Regions from separate parts of the Mesorhizobium sp. M8A.F.Ca.ET.208.01.1.1 genome, predicted to be linked through region 3. Evidence: riboswitches for the same ligand, from Rfam matches in the RefSeq annotation. Region 3 holds a riboswitch; each other region holds the start of a gene.
The links. A riboswitch is a leader RNA that binds a small molecule or an ion and turns the genes downstream of it on or off. The one in region 3 is predicted to bind thiamine pyrophosphate.
Positions count from the first base shown of each region.

Region 1: it holds a riboswitch for thiamine pyrophosphate, as region 3 does, so the genes downstream of both, thiC (phosphomethylpyrimidine synthase ThiC) here and thiB (thiamine ABC transporter substrate binding subunit) in region 3, are expected to answer to the same signal.
Region 2: it holds a riboswitch for thiamine pyrophosphate, as region 3 does, so the genes downstream of both, thiC (phosphomethylpyrimidine synthase ThiC) here and thiB (thiamine ABC transporter substrate binding subunit) in region 3, are expected to answer to the same signal.
Region 4: it holds a riboswitch for thiamine pyrophosphate, as region 3 does, so the genes downstream of both, EN851_RS00050 (YkoF family thiamine/hydroxymethylpyrimidine-binding protein) here and thiB (thiamine ABC transporter substrate binding subunit) in region 3, are expected to answer to the same signal.

Region 1 is NZ_SRUT01000004.1:119,885-123,043, forward strand. Features, by position in the region: gene EN851_RS20105 (hypothetical protein) at 609-836, shown strand; TPP riboswitch at 958-1,074, shown strand; gene thiC (phosphomethylpyrimidine synthase ThiC) at 1,178-3,013, shown strand; gene thiO (glycine oxidase ThiO) at 3,010-3,159, shown strand, end outside.
Region 2 is NZ_SRUT01000005.1:221,324-224,482, forward strand. Features, by position in the region: gene thiC (phosphomethylpyrimidine synthase ThiC) at 1-1,631, opposite strand, end outside; TPP riboswitch at 1,737-1,853, opposite strand; gene panD (aspartate 1-decarboxylase) at 1,962-2,414, opposite strand; partial or broken gene EN851_RS37290 (biotin synthase) at 2,530-2,631, opposite strand; gene nadC (carboxylating nicotinate-nucleotide diphosphorylase) at 2,780-3,159, opposite strand, start outside.
Region 3 is NZ_SRUT01000002.1:989,040-992,198, forward strand. Features, by position in the region: gene thiP (thiamine/thiamine pyrophosphate ABC transporter permease) at 1-194, opposite strand, end outside; gene thiB (thiamine ABC transporter substrate binding subunit) at 419-1,417, opposite strand; TPP riboswitch at 1,461-1,575, opposite strand; gene EN851_RS15365 (thiamine diphosphokinase) at 1,662-2,306, shown strand; gene EN851_RS15370 (ABC-F family ATP-binding cassette domain-containing protein) at 2,308-3,159, shown strand, end outside.
Region 4 is NZ_SRUT01000001.1:4,228-7,386, forward strand. Features, by position in the region: gene msrA (peptide-methionine (S)-S-oxide reductase MsrA) at 1-63, shown strand, start outside; gene EN851_RS00040 (formyltransferase family protein) at 633-1,448, shown strand; gene EN851_RS36115 (hypothetical protein) at 1,479-1,799, shown strand; TPP riboswitch at 1,763-1,876, shown strand; gene EN851_RS00050 (YkoF family thiamine/hydroxymethylpyrimidine-binding protein) at 1,867-2,475, shown strand; gene EN851_RS00055 (ABC transporter permease) at 2,515-3,159, shown strand, end outside.

The sequences.
Region 1 (3,159 bases), on a different contig from region 3:
CGTCTTCCAACCTCTGAAACAAAAAAGAGGTGACCCCCAAAGGCCGCTCTCGAGACCGCAAGTCTGAGCCGCTAACGCATTGCGATAACCAGGCTGTCCGAACTGGGCGTCGATGCCTTCCTCGACCAGGTCGCGGTAGGCGGCGATCTCATCTACCGCATGCATAGCCAAGCCAGAGAAGTTTTCGGCAGCGGAATTCTCGGTCGCTTCCCCTTTTATGACTAGAGGGTGCGGCCGATCCGGCCGCGACGATCTCGCAGGGATTGCCATATACGGCAACACGAACACCGGCGGATCAATACTCGGATAATGGCGGCCGGCTATGTAGCGATCGATCGCGCACCAACATATCAATGCAATAGCTTAGTTGCTTTCAAAGGCGGGTCTCTACGAACTGCAAGCAAGCTAAACGATTGCGTCAACTCTTCCTCGCAGAGCGAAAACTCCGCGCCCACGCGATTTCTCTGCTGGAACAGCGGCACATCCTCAGCGCCAGGACACGGCCGCCGCCGTCGGGTTTTACGAAGCCGGTGATTGCATAAGTTGCCCGCAAGATATCATTGGTATCGGGAACGCCGCCGATGCCGCATCCTGAATAGAGCGGCCGCTTGCACCTGCCAGCCCGACGACCAGATCATATCTGCAACTCCATCTACCTGGACGTGGTGCAAATCACCTCGCTGAAGCCGCAAATCGTCGCCTTCGACCAGGATAACCACATCCGTGACCGCCTGAGCTACTCGGTCGATCTCGACGCACATGGCCGATACAGTTTTTCCATCCTTCACGAAGCGAATGAGACTTTGGCCATTCCAGCCCTGGTCTACGGGGCGTGACTTGTCCCCGATGCATGCGCGAGCTCTCCGCTCGGCCGGCCGCCGGACGTCGCCACCGGCCGAAGGCGCCCGAAGGCGCCCGAAGGCGCTTGACAAAGCAGCACCGGCCCATTCAACTTGAGGCATTCACCAGGGGAGTCCCGGTAAGGGGCTGAGATACTGCTGGCTTTCGCGGCGCAGTGACCCGTTGAACCTGATCCAGTTCATACTGGCGTAGGGACGGTGCAAGCGCTTTGCGGGAGTTTACGCCCGAGGTCCTGCTGCAGCAGGTCTACAGAAGCGTCTTTTCATCCTTCCGGCACAGAACTGGGTCTCCAATGCATGAGCAAAGGAGCCTCACGATGAATGCCCTCACCCCCGCCGTGTCGACGGGACCACTGCCCGCCTCGCGGAAAATCCACAAGCCCGGCGTCCTCTACCCGCAGATCAGGGTGCCGATGCGCGAGATTTCCGTCCATCCGACGGCCGGCGAACCGCCCGTCACCGTCTACGATCCGTCCGGCCCCTACACCGATCCATCAGTCCAAACCAGCATCGAAAAAGGCCTTGCCCGGCTTCGCCACGAATGGGTCACGGCGCGTTGCGATGTCGAAGCCTATGACGGCCGCCACGTCCGGCCGGAAGACAATGGATTCGCCACCGGCGAGCGCCTGACACCGGAATTTCCGATACGCAATCGGCCGCTCAAGGCCAAGCAGGGCAAGGCGGTGACCCAACTTGCCTATGCGCGCGCCGGCATCATCACGCCAGAAATGGAGTTCGTAGCCATCCGCGAGAATCTCGGCCGCGAGGTGATGCGCGGCAAGCTGCAACGCGACGGCGAAGCCTTCGGCGCGGCGATCCCAGATTTCGTCACACCCGAATTCGTGCGCGACGAGGTGGCGCGCGGACGCGCAATCATTCCCGCCAACATCAATCATCCCGAGAGCGAACCGATGATCATCGGGCGAAATTTCCTGGTGAAGATCAACGCCAACATCGGTAACTCGGCTGTCACATCGTCGATGGCCGAAGAGGTCGAAAAGATGGTGTGGGCGATCCGCTGGGGCGCCGATACGGTGATGGACCTGTCGACCGGCCGCAACATCCACAACATCCGCGACTGGATCGTGCGCAATGCACCGGTGCCGATCGGCACGGTGCCGCTCTATCAGGCGCTCGAAAAGGTCGGCGGCATCGCCGAGGACCTCAACTGGGAGGTCTATCGCGACACGCTGATCGAGCAGGCCGAGCAAGGCGTCGACTATTTCACCATCCACGCCGGCGTGCGGCTGCACTACATACCGCTGACCGTCGACCGGGTCACGGGCATCGTCTCGCGCGGCGGCTCGATCATGGCCAAATGGTGCCTGCACCATCACCGGGAGAGCTTCCTCTACGAGCATTTCGAGGAGATCTGCGACATCGCCAGAGCCTATGACGTTTCCTTCTCGCTCGGCGACGGCCTTCGTCCCGGTTCAATCGCCGATGCGAACGACGCGGCGCAATTCGCCGAACTGGAAACACTTGGAGAACTCACCAAGATTGCCTGGGCAAAGGACTGCCAGGTGATGATCGAAGGCCCGGGCCATGTCCCCATGCACAAGATCAGGCAGAACATGGACAAGCAGCTCGCAGTGTGCGGTGAGGCGCCGTTCTACACGTTGGGGCCGCTGACGACCGACATCGCGCCGGGCTATGACCACATCACCTCAGGGATAGGTGCCGCCATGATAGGCTGGTTCGGCACCGCAATGCTTTGCTACGTCACGCCGAAAGAGCATCTCGGCCTTCCCGACCGCAACGACGTCAAGATTGGGGTGATCACTTACAAGATAGCCGCCCATGCAGCCGATCTGGCGAAGGGCCATCCGGCAGCGAAAACCAGGGATGATGCCCTTTCGCGCGCGCGCTTCGAGTTCCGCTGGGAGGACCAGTTCAACCTGTCGCTCGACCCCGAAACCGCACGGTCCTTCCACGACCAGACCTTGCCCAAGGAGGCGCACAAGCTGGCACATTTCTGTTCGATGTGCGGGCCGAAATTCTGCTCCATGCGCATTTCCCACGACATCCGTGCCGAGGCTCAGAAGGAAGGCATGGCGGCAATGGCGGCAAAATACCGGGAGGGCGGCGATCTCTACATGCCGGCGGACGAGACTGGCGTACCGGTCGTGCCGGAGGCTCCCAAACCATCATGAGGGTGCTCGTCAAAGGGGCCGGCGTTGCCGGCCTCACCGTCGCTTTCGAACTCGCCGCCCGCGGCGCGACGGTCACAGTCGCCGAGATGCGGCATGGCCTTGGCGGCAACGCGTCGTGGTTCGCCGGCGGCATGCTGGCGCCATGG
Region 2 (3,159 bases), on a different contig from region 3:
GGCAAGGTCTGGTCGTGGAAGGACCGCGCGGTTTCGGGGTCGAGCGACAGGTTGAACTGGTCTTCCCAGCGGAACTCGAAGCGCGCGCGGGAAAGGGCATCATCCCTGACTTTCGCTGCCGGATGGCCCTTCGCCAGATCGGCGGCATGGGCGGCGATTTTGTAGGTGATCACGCCAATCTTGACGTCGTTGCGATCGGGAAGGCCGAGATGCTCCTTGGGCGTGACATAGCAGAGCATGGCGGTGCCGAACCAGCCGATCATGGCAGCACCAATGCCTGAGGTGATATGGTCATAGCCCGGCGCAATGTCGGTCGTCAGTGGTCCAAGCGTATAGAAGGGCGCCTCGCCGCAGACAGCGAGCTGCTTGTCCATATTCTCCTTGATCTTGTGCATCGGCACATGGCCGGGACCTTCGATCATCACCTGGCAATCCTTGGCCCAGGCGATCTGCGTCAATTCGCCGAGCGTTTCCAGCTCGGCGAATTGCGCCGCATCATTGGCATCGGCGATCGAGCCCGGACGAAGGCCGTCGCCGAGCGAGAAGGATACGTCATAGGCGCGGCAGATGTCGCAGATCTCCTCGAAATGCTCATAGAGGAAGCTTTCCCGGTGATGGTGCAGGCACCATTTGGCCATGATCGAGCCACCGCGCGAGACGATGCCCGTGACCCGGTCGACGGTCAGCGGGATGTAATGCAGCCGCACACCGGCATGGATGGTGAAATAGTCGACGCCTTGTTCGGCCTGCTCGATCAGCGTGTCGCGGTACACCTCCCAGGTCAGGTCCTCGGCGATGCCGCCGACCTTCTCGAGCGCCTGGTAAAGCGGCACCGTGCCGATCGGCACCGGTGAATTGCGCAGGATCCAGTCGCGAATGTTGTGGATGTTGCGGCCGGTCGACAGGTCCATCACCGTATCGGCGCCCCAGCGGATCGCCCAGACCATTTTTTCGACCTCTTCGGCCATCGAGGAAGTGACAGCGGAATTGCCGATATTGGCGTTGATCTTGACGAGGAAATTGCGCCCGATGATCATCGGTTCGCTCTCTGGGTGGTTGATGTTGGCTGGAATGATCGCCCGCCCGTGCGCCACCTCGTCGCGTACGAATTCCGGCGTGACGAAATCGGGAATAGCCGCGCCGAAGCTTTCACCGTCGCGTTGCAGCTTGCCGCGGGCGATTTCCCGGCCGAGGTTTTCGCGGATGGCGACGAACTCCATCTCGGGCGTGATGATGCCGGCGCGCGCATAGGCAAGCTGTGTCACCGCCTTGCCGGCCCTGGCCCTTAGCGGCCGGTTGCGAATGGGAAATTCCGGCGTCAGGCGCTCACCCGTGACGAAGCCATTGTCTTCCGGCCGCACATGGCGGCCGTCATAGGCTTCGACATCGCCCCGCGCCGTGATCCATTCGTGGCGAGGCCGGGCGAGGCCCTTTTCGATGCTGGTTTCGACAGTCTGGTCGGTATAGGGGCCGGACGGATCGTAGACGGTGATGGGCGGCTCGCCCGCTGTCGGATGGACGGAGATTTCGCGCATCGGCACTTTGATGTGCGGATGGAGGACGCCGGGCTTGTGGATTTTCCGTGAGGCAGGCAGCGGTCCCGTTGAGACGGCTGGGGTTAGGGCATTCATCTTGAGGCTCCTTTGCTCATGCATTGGAGACCCAGTTCTGTGCCGGAAGGATGAAAAGACGCTTTGGTCGACCTGCTTGAAAACAGGTCTTCGGGCGTAAACTCCCGCAAAGCGCTTGCACCGTCCCTACGCCAGTATGAACTGGATCAGGTTCAACGGGTCACTGCGCCGCGATAGCCAGCAGTATCTCAGCCCCTTGCCGGGACTCCCCTGGTGAATGTTTTCGAATTGACCGAGCCGACACTGCTTTGTCAAGCGCATTTCCACCTGCGGCGGTGATCGGCGACTAATGAAACCCCGCGCAAAGCACGGGCAAATCTCGAGAGGAAGTCACGCGCCGGAGACCAGCGCAGGAATGGCCAAAGGCTCATTCGCCTCGTCAAGGATCGAGAAACTGTAACGCCCATGTGCGTCAAGATCGACGGAGTAGCTCAGGCGATCGAGTATGTGATTGTCCTGGTCGAAGGTGATGATCCGCGGCTTCAACGAGGTGATATTCGCTTCGTCCAGGTATATGGAGTTGCAAACAATGATCTGGTCGTCTGGCTGGCAGGTGCGGGCAGCCGCACCATTGAGGATGCAGCATCGTGAGCCGCGCTCGCCGAAAATGACATAGGTCGAAATCCGCGCACCGGAATTCTTGTTCCAAATCTCCACAAATTCCATCGGCAGGATCCCGGCTGCTTCGCAGTGGTCAGGGTCCAGCGTTATCGATCCATGGTAGTTGAGGTTCGCTTCGGTGACGTAGATGCCGTGCAGCTTGCCAGCGACTAGTTTTCGCAATGGTCCTGTTTCCTATCATCATGGATGAATCGTCCCGCCATCCTCTGGGTGGCCGGGTTACCCCGCTAGATTCCGACGACGAGGGCGCCGCCGCTGAGACCAGCGCCCGCCGCCGCCTGTTGGGATCGAAATTCCGGCGGTGAACGGTTTGCGCTTGAAACAGCAGGTCGTTGAAAGGCGCGTCATGCAGCGCCCGAGCAGCTTCCACGGTCCACATCCGGTGGCCGTCGAAGGATTGAGCTTCACGCATGGTTTTTCCGAAATCGCTGCGTGCATTTCCATCCTGTTCCCCTTGCATTGGGCGACCTAGGCACCTTTGAACTTGGCGGGCTGGGTCGAAAAAGCGTCCGGTCGACCGCCGATTGTCAGGCCCGACGGACAAATTTCGCGGAGTCGAGCCCGATATCGAGGATTGGCGCGCTGTGGGTCAACCAGCCGATGGAGATCAGGTCGACACCGGTCGCGGAGACGGCTGGAGCCGTCGCCGGCGTTATCCTGCCCGACGCCTCGGTAATCGCCTGGCCGGCAACCATCGCCACTGCTTGGCGCAATTCGTCGACAGACATGTTGTCGAGCAGGACGGCGTCTGGGGCGAGGGCCATAGCCTCTTCTAACTGGGCTAGCGTATCGACCTCGACTTCGATCTTGACTAGGTGGCCGACGCTGCATCGCGCGCGCTCGATTGCCATGCGAATTCCGCCAGCGATGGCGATGTGGTTGTCCTTAATCAGGATGGCGTCGTCGA
Region 3 (3,159 bases):
AGCGTTGACAGGGCCGCCTGCCAGAGTGTGAAGCGCACGACGCGCAACAGATAAGGGTCGAAGGCCGCCCAGGCGCCGGAGAGATCGTGTGCGCCTTCGACAAGCAGCCCGGCAAACGCGCCGCCGATCAAGAGCGCGATCGCCGCCAGCGCTACGCTGCCGGCGGTAATGCGGGGATCAGACGCGGGTTGCACGAAAGGCCTTTAACGTGCGTCGCGTTCCTTCGCGCCCCCCTCTGTCCTGCCGGACATCTCCCCCACGAGGGGGGAGATTAGCAGCTCCGGCGCCCAGCTCATTCCTGCAATGTTGGCGATTGGCGAAATCGCCGATGACAGCCAATCTCCCCCCAAGCGGGGGAGATGTCCGGCAGGACAGAGGGGGGCGCCGTAAAGCATTCATCTTCGGATCATACAGCCAACTACTTGCTCATCACCGCCAGCCATTCATCCACCCAGGCCTTGCGGTTGGCCGCGACCTCCTCCGGACTGAACAGCAGGGTCTTGGTCGGCTTGACCAGTTTGTCGAAGGCCGGGTTGAGCGGCTTGTCGGTCTTGCCGGCCGGGAACATCCAGTTGGTCTCGGGGATGGCGTCCTGGAATTTCGGTCCGGTCATGAAGGCCATGAATTTTTCCGCCAGCGGGTTCTTGGCTCCGGTCGTGGTGATGCCGGCGACCTCGATCTGCAGATACTCGCCCTCTTCGAAAGACGCCGCCTGGTAACGCTCGGTGTTCTCGGCGACCATGTGGTAGGCCGGGGAGGTGGTGTAGGAAAGCACCATCGGCGCCTCGCCCTTGGTGAACAGGCCATAGGCCTCGCTCCAGCCCGGCGTCACGGTCAGCACCTTGGTCTTGAGCTTGGCCCAGGCCTCCGGCGCCTTATCGCCATAGACCGACTTCACCCAGAGCAGCAGGCCGAGACCGGGCGTCGAGGTGCGCGGGTCCTGGATGACGATCTTGTCGTCGGCGCTGCCCTCGACCAGCTCCTTCAAGCTTTTCGGCGGCGACTTCAGCTTTTGCGTATCGTAGACGACGGCGAAATAGCCGTAGTCGAAGGGAACAAAAGTATCGTCGCTCCAGCCGCCCGGCACGTTGACATCGCTCACCGCGCCATGCGGCGCGAACAGGCCGGAGGCCTTGGCATCGGCGGTGAGATTGGTGTCGAGGCCGAGCACGATGTCGGCCTTGGTCGAAGCGCCTTCCAGCTTGACGCGGTTGAGCAGCGCCACGCCGTCGGCGACCGAGACGAACTCGACATCGCAGCCGCATTCGGCCTCGAATTCCTTCTTCACCACGGGGCCTGGACCCCAGTCGGCGGTGAAGCTCTCATAGGTGTAGACCGTGAGCTTGTCCTTGGCCAAGGCCGGCCCGGACAGCGTCACCGCCGTGGCTGCGATGAGAGAATATAAAAACGTGCGCATCGGCGCCTCCTTCGTTTGCGTTGAAAGGAATTGAGGCGTCGGACTGTCCGAAACGTCTAATCCCTCCGCCGGTACAAACCGGATCAGGTTCAGCGGGTTGGCGAGACTGCCTCTCAGCCGGCCCGCGATATTCGCGTCCGGCACCCCGTTAGAGCGTTTCGACACATAGGCCCGGCGGGTGGGACACGCAAGTGGGAGTTTGCCGCCTTCCGTTTCCCGTGACGGGCTGGTAAGGCGACGGGATATGAGCACATTCACCATCCTGCTTGGCGGCGATCTCCTCCGCACGCCCCGGCTCGACCGCCAGGTCGAAGGCTCGCGCGTGATCGCCGCCGACGCCGGCATCGGTCATGCGCGGATGCTGGGCCTCGTGCCGGAATTGTGGGTCGGTGATTTCGATTCGGTTCCGGCCGATCTGCCCGCCCATCTCGCCGCCGTGCCCCAGCAAACCTTCCCGACGGAAAAGGACAAGACCGACGGCGAACTGGCAATCGCGGCCGCACTGGAGCGTGGAGCGACCCGCCTTGTGCTGGCGGGCGCCTTCGGCGGCAAGCGCGCCGATCACGCCTTTCTGCATCTGGCGCTTGGCCTGCGGCTGGCCGAGGCCGGAACGGATGTGCTTTTGACCAGCGGCGCCCAGGAGGGTGTCCCCTTGCTCAACAGCAGGGCCAGCTTCGATTATACCGACGGCACGCTATTTTCTATTCTCGGCTTTTCCGAACTCTCCGGCCTGACCGTCACCGGCGCCAAATGGCCGCTCGACAAGGTCGAGGTGGCTTTCGGATCGTCGCTGACCATTTCCAACGAGGTCAAGGGCCGCCTCGACATCGCGCTCGGCCACGGCCGCGCGCTGCTGCTCGCCCATCCCTATCCATTGCCCGAAAGCTGACATGGCCCCGCCCCTTCTCAATCTCGACGGGATAAGACTGACTTTTGGCGGCACGCCGCTGCTCGATGGCGCCGCCCTGACCGCGTCGGCCGGCGACAAGATCGCGCTGGTCGGCCGCAACGGGTCCGGCAAGTCGACGCTGCTCAAGATCGCCGCCGGCCTGATCGAACCGCAGGACGGCGAGGTGTTCCGCCAGCCTTCGGCGACTGTCCGCTATCTGCCGCAAATGCCCGACATGGACGGCTTTGCCAATGTGCGGGCCTATGTCGAGGCCGGGCTCGGCCCGGCCGACGATCCCTACCGCGCCAGCTATCTGATGGAGCATCTCGGCCTGTCGGGCGAGGAGCGGCCGGCAGACCTGTCCGGCGGCGAGGCCAGGCGCGCCGCCCTTGCCCGCGTCATGGCGCCGGAGCCCGACATCCTGCTCCTTGATGAGCCGACTAATCATCTTGATCTGTCGGTGATCGAATGGCTGGAAGAGGAACTCGTCCGGACTTCCTCGGCGCTCATCGTGATCTCGCACGACCGCCGCTTCCTCGAGCGTGTGTCGCGTGCCACCGTCTGGCTCGACCGTGGCCAGACCCGCCGGTTGGACAAGGGCTTTGGCCATTTCGAGGAATGGCGCGACCTCGTGCTGGAGGAGGAAGAGCGCGAGCAGCACAAGCTCGGCCGCCAGATCGTGCGCGAGGAGCACTGGCTGCGCTACGGCGTGACGGCACGGCGCAAGCGCAACATGCGACGTCTCGGCGAACTGCAGACCATGCGCCAGCGCTTTCGCGGCCATCGCGGCGCCGAGGGCACCGCGACAATGGTGGCCAGCGACGCGGCCGAATCCGGCAAGCTGGTGATCGAG
Region 4 (3,159 bases), on a different contig from region 3:
TACACCTGCCATTTCGTCAGGCCGGGTTGGAAACTGCCGGTTCGTGAAAAGGCCGTTTCATAAGGCTCGCTGATCAGTCTTTGCGGCAGTGGGTTTAAGCGCCCGCCGATTGCCGCGAGGCCATATCAATAGCGGCTGTCAGCCCCGCCCGGCGGTTGACAGTCCGCGGCGCTGCTGACCAACTGCGCGGGTTGATTGATTTCAGGGGGAGCATGAGGAAACTCTACGAAAAACCTGTGTTGGTGAAGCGGGAAAGGCTCTCAAGTGTCGCCGCGGCAGGACCGCTTTCTCCCAAACCAGGCTGACGGCTCGGCCGGCCTTTTGGTCCTGACCGGACGGGTCCGTGACGGTGCTCGGATTGCCGGGCGATGTCTTGCCCCGCCGGATTTGAAAAGATGATTTCTTTCGAGCCTGTGGCCGGCGCCCGGCAGCTCAATGCAGTTTTCATCCTGGATGTTTCTGCTTACACCGGGCCTCTGCTTTCCGGTTGGATCGAGGCGGGAAACCGTATTGGCGCGATCATCGTGCCTGGCTTTCAGCGCCCATCCAGAGGCTTCAGCATTGGCAATTTTCGACGCCGGCTGAGGCGCCAGCTTCTGCTCAGGCGCTATCTCGGCAACACGCCGGTAAAGTTGATCGAATTCGGCCGGCCTTACGACTGGGATGAGCTTGGCCGGCAATTGCCTGACATCGCCGCGGATGTACTGATCTGCTACGCTTTCCCGACCTTGATCCCACAACAACTGCTCGGCCTCTTTCCCAAGGGCGGGCTTAATTTTCATCCGGCGCTGCTGCCCAACTACCGGGGTCCGCATCCTCTCCATCGCCTGGCCGCGGACGGCCAGCATGCCGTTCATGGCGGCGTGACATTGCACAAGATGTCCGCCAATTTCGATGACGGCGACATCCTCGGACAGGTGCCGTTCTCGGAAGCGCACTGGGCAACGCGGCGGGATGTGGCCGACAGCGTGGCGACCGCGATGCGCGCGTTGGTGCGCGAGGTGGCGCCAGCCTATTGCAAGGATTTGGTGTCCGGGACGCGGCAGCCAACTGGTGATTTCGTCTGGGCGCGACTTGAGCGGAACCACATGGCGATTTCATCCGACATGTCGATCGAGCACGTTGCCCGATTGTGGCACGTCCTGGGCGGCAATCCCGGTATCTATCTGGACGTTGCCGGCCGCGAAGTTCGGTTGGCCTTTCAGATCGCGCGACTGGGCCCGCCAACTGGAAAAGGTCCGGTCAGGCGATGGGGGAGGGTGGAGTTCGATCTTGCCAATGGCCGGGTTCGATACCTCACTTATGGCCGCCTGCTCAAACGGCTGATGAAAATGCACACCGCATTCGCACGGCCAAAAGCCGGAAAACCGTGCCCCGAAATAAGAGTGTTTGGCAAAGTGATCAGCGAATCGGCGCCAGAGGTACCGCCAGCCGGTCGTGGCGGATAGTGAAACCAATGCGCATGGAAAGCGCGGAACTTGCATCCGCGCTTTCCCTGCTGCGAAAACTACGTACCGCAGTTCTTGTCGTTCACGGTCGGCGCGGTCGCCCTGCCATTGGCATCCGTCTGCGCGCTGGTCGGGCAATTCTGGTCCGCGTTGGAATTCATTCCGCCCGGCGTGATGGTCGGGCTGTTGGTTGCACCCGGATCGAGCCAAATTCCCGGGCGCCGGCACCCGGTTGTGCCCGCGCTGGCGCAATGCTTTTGGCGCAGCTTGCTGAAAAAACAGCTTCCCCAACCGATCGAATGGTGCTTTAACGCCGCCATCCACAGGGGTGCTCCGTACGGTCGGGGCTGAGACGGGGGCGGCAAGCCCACAGACCCTAGAAGCTGATCTGGGTAATACCAGCGGAGCGAGGCGGGCGATGTTTTCAGGCGCACAGGTTTCCCTATATCCCATGGCCGACGATTTTGTCGGCGTCATCCTGGGTGCGCTCGGCGCGCTCGATCCGTATCGCGACAAGCTCAGGATCGAGACCGACGACATCTCGACCTTGCTGGTCGGGCCCCCCGAGGTGCTATTCCCGGCGCTGCGCGACCTTTTCGTGGCTGCGTCTGGCAGCGGTAAGCATTGCGTGCTGTCGGCGACCATTTCGCGTGGTTGCCCAGGTGAGCCAGACGATCCGATCTGCCGCTCCGACACGTTTGGCGGCCCTGCCGGGCCACTCGGCCCGCGCAAGCAAGCCGCCATTTCCGCCGTGCGCGGCGCGCCCGCCACTGGGCAGCCAGCGGCGGCGCAGTTCTCGCTCTATGTGATGGGCACGGACGACCACATGGACGAGATCTATGGCTGCATCGATTTCCTGAAGCAGTCCGGCGTCTACGATCGCTCCAAGAATTTCTGCACCAAGCTGCGCGGCGATGCCGGCGCGATCTTCTCGGCGCTCGACGAAGCCTTCTGCCGCTTCGGACCAGGCGCCGGCCACGTAACCCTCGACGTCACGGTTTCGGCCAACAGTCCCACTGCCGTTTGAACCGTTCGCGCCGACGCGCGCCGTCAAGGTCATCCTCTCGTGGCTTCATCGTCGTTCAACCCGCGTCAACTCACGGGCTTCCTCGCCCAGGCGGCGCCGGCCGTGATATCGATCGGCCTGGTGCTCGTGGCGTGGGAACTCTACGCAAACCATTCCGGCATCAAGCCGACGGTTCTGCCGGCACCCTCGCGCGTCTTCGAACAGGCGATGCTCAATCGTGACGCGCTGCTCGACAACGCCATTCCCACCATCCGCGCCACGCTGATCGGTTTTGCCTGCTCGCTCAGCGCCGCCTTCGCGCTGTCGATGCTGGTCGACTTCTTCCAGCCTTTGCGGCGCGCGCTGTTTCCTGTCTTCATAGTCAGCCAGACCTTGCCGCTGGTCGCCATCGCGCCATTGGTGGTGCTGTGGTTCGGCTTCGGGCTGACGCCCAAGATCATGCTGGTGGCACTGGTCACCTTCTTCCCGATGCTGGTGGCCCTGGTGCAGGGCTACGAGGCTACCGAGGTCGAGATCGGGCAGATGCTGAGCGCCATGGGAGCAGGGCGCTGGCGGGTCTTCATCCTGGCACGGTTGCCTTCGGCGCTGCCTTATTTCTTCGCTGGCCTCAGGATCTCCATCACCTATGCCGTCGTCGGCGCCATCTTCGCCGAATATGCGGGCGCGGCCAAAGGGCTGGGCATC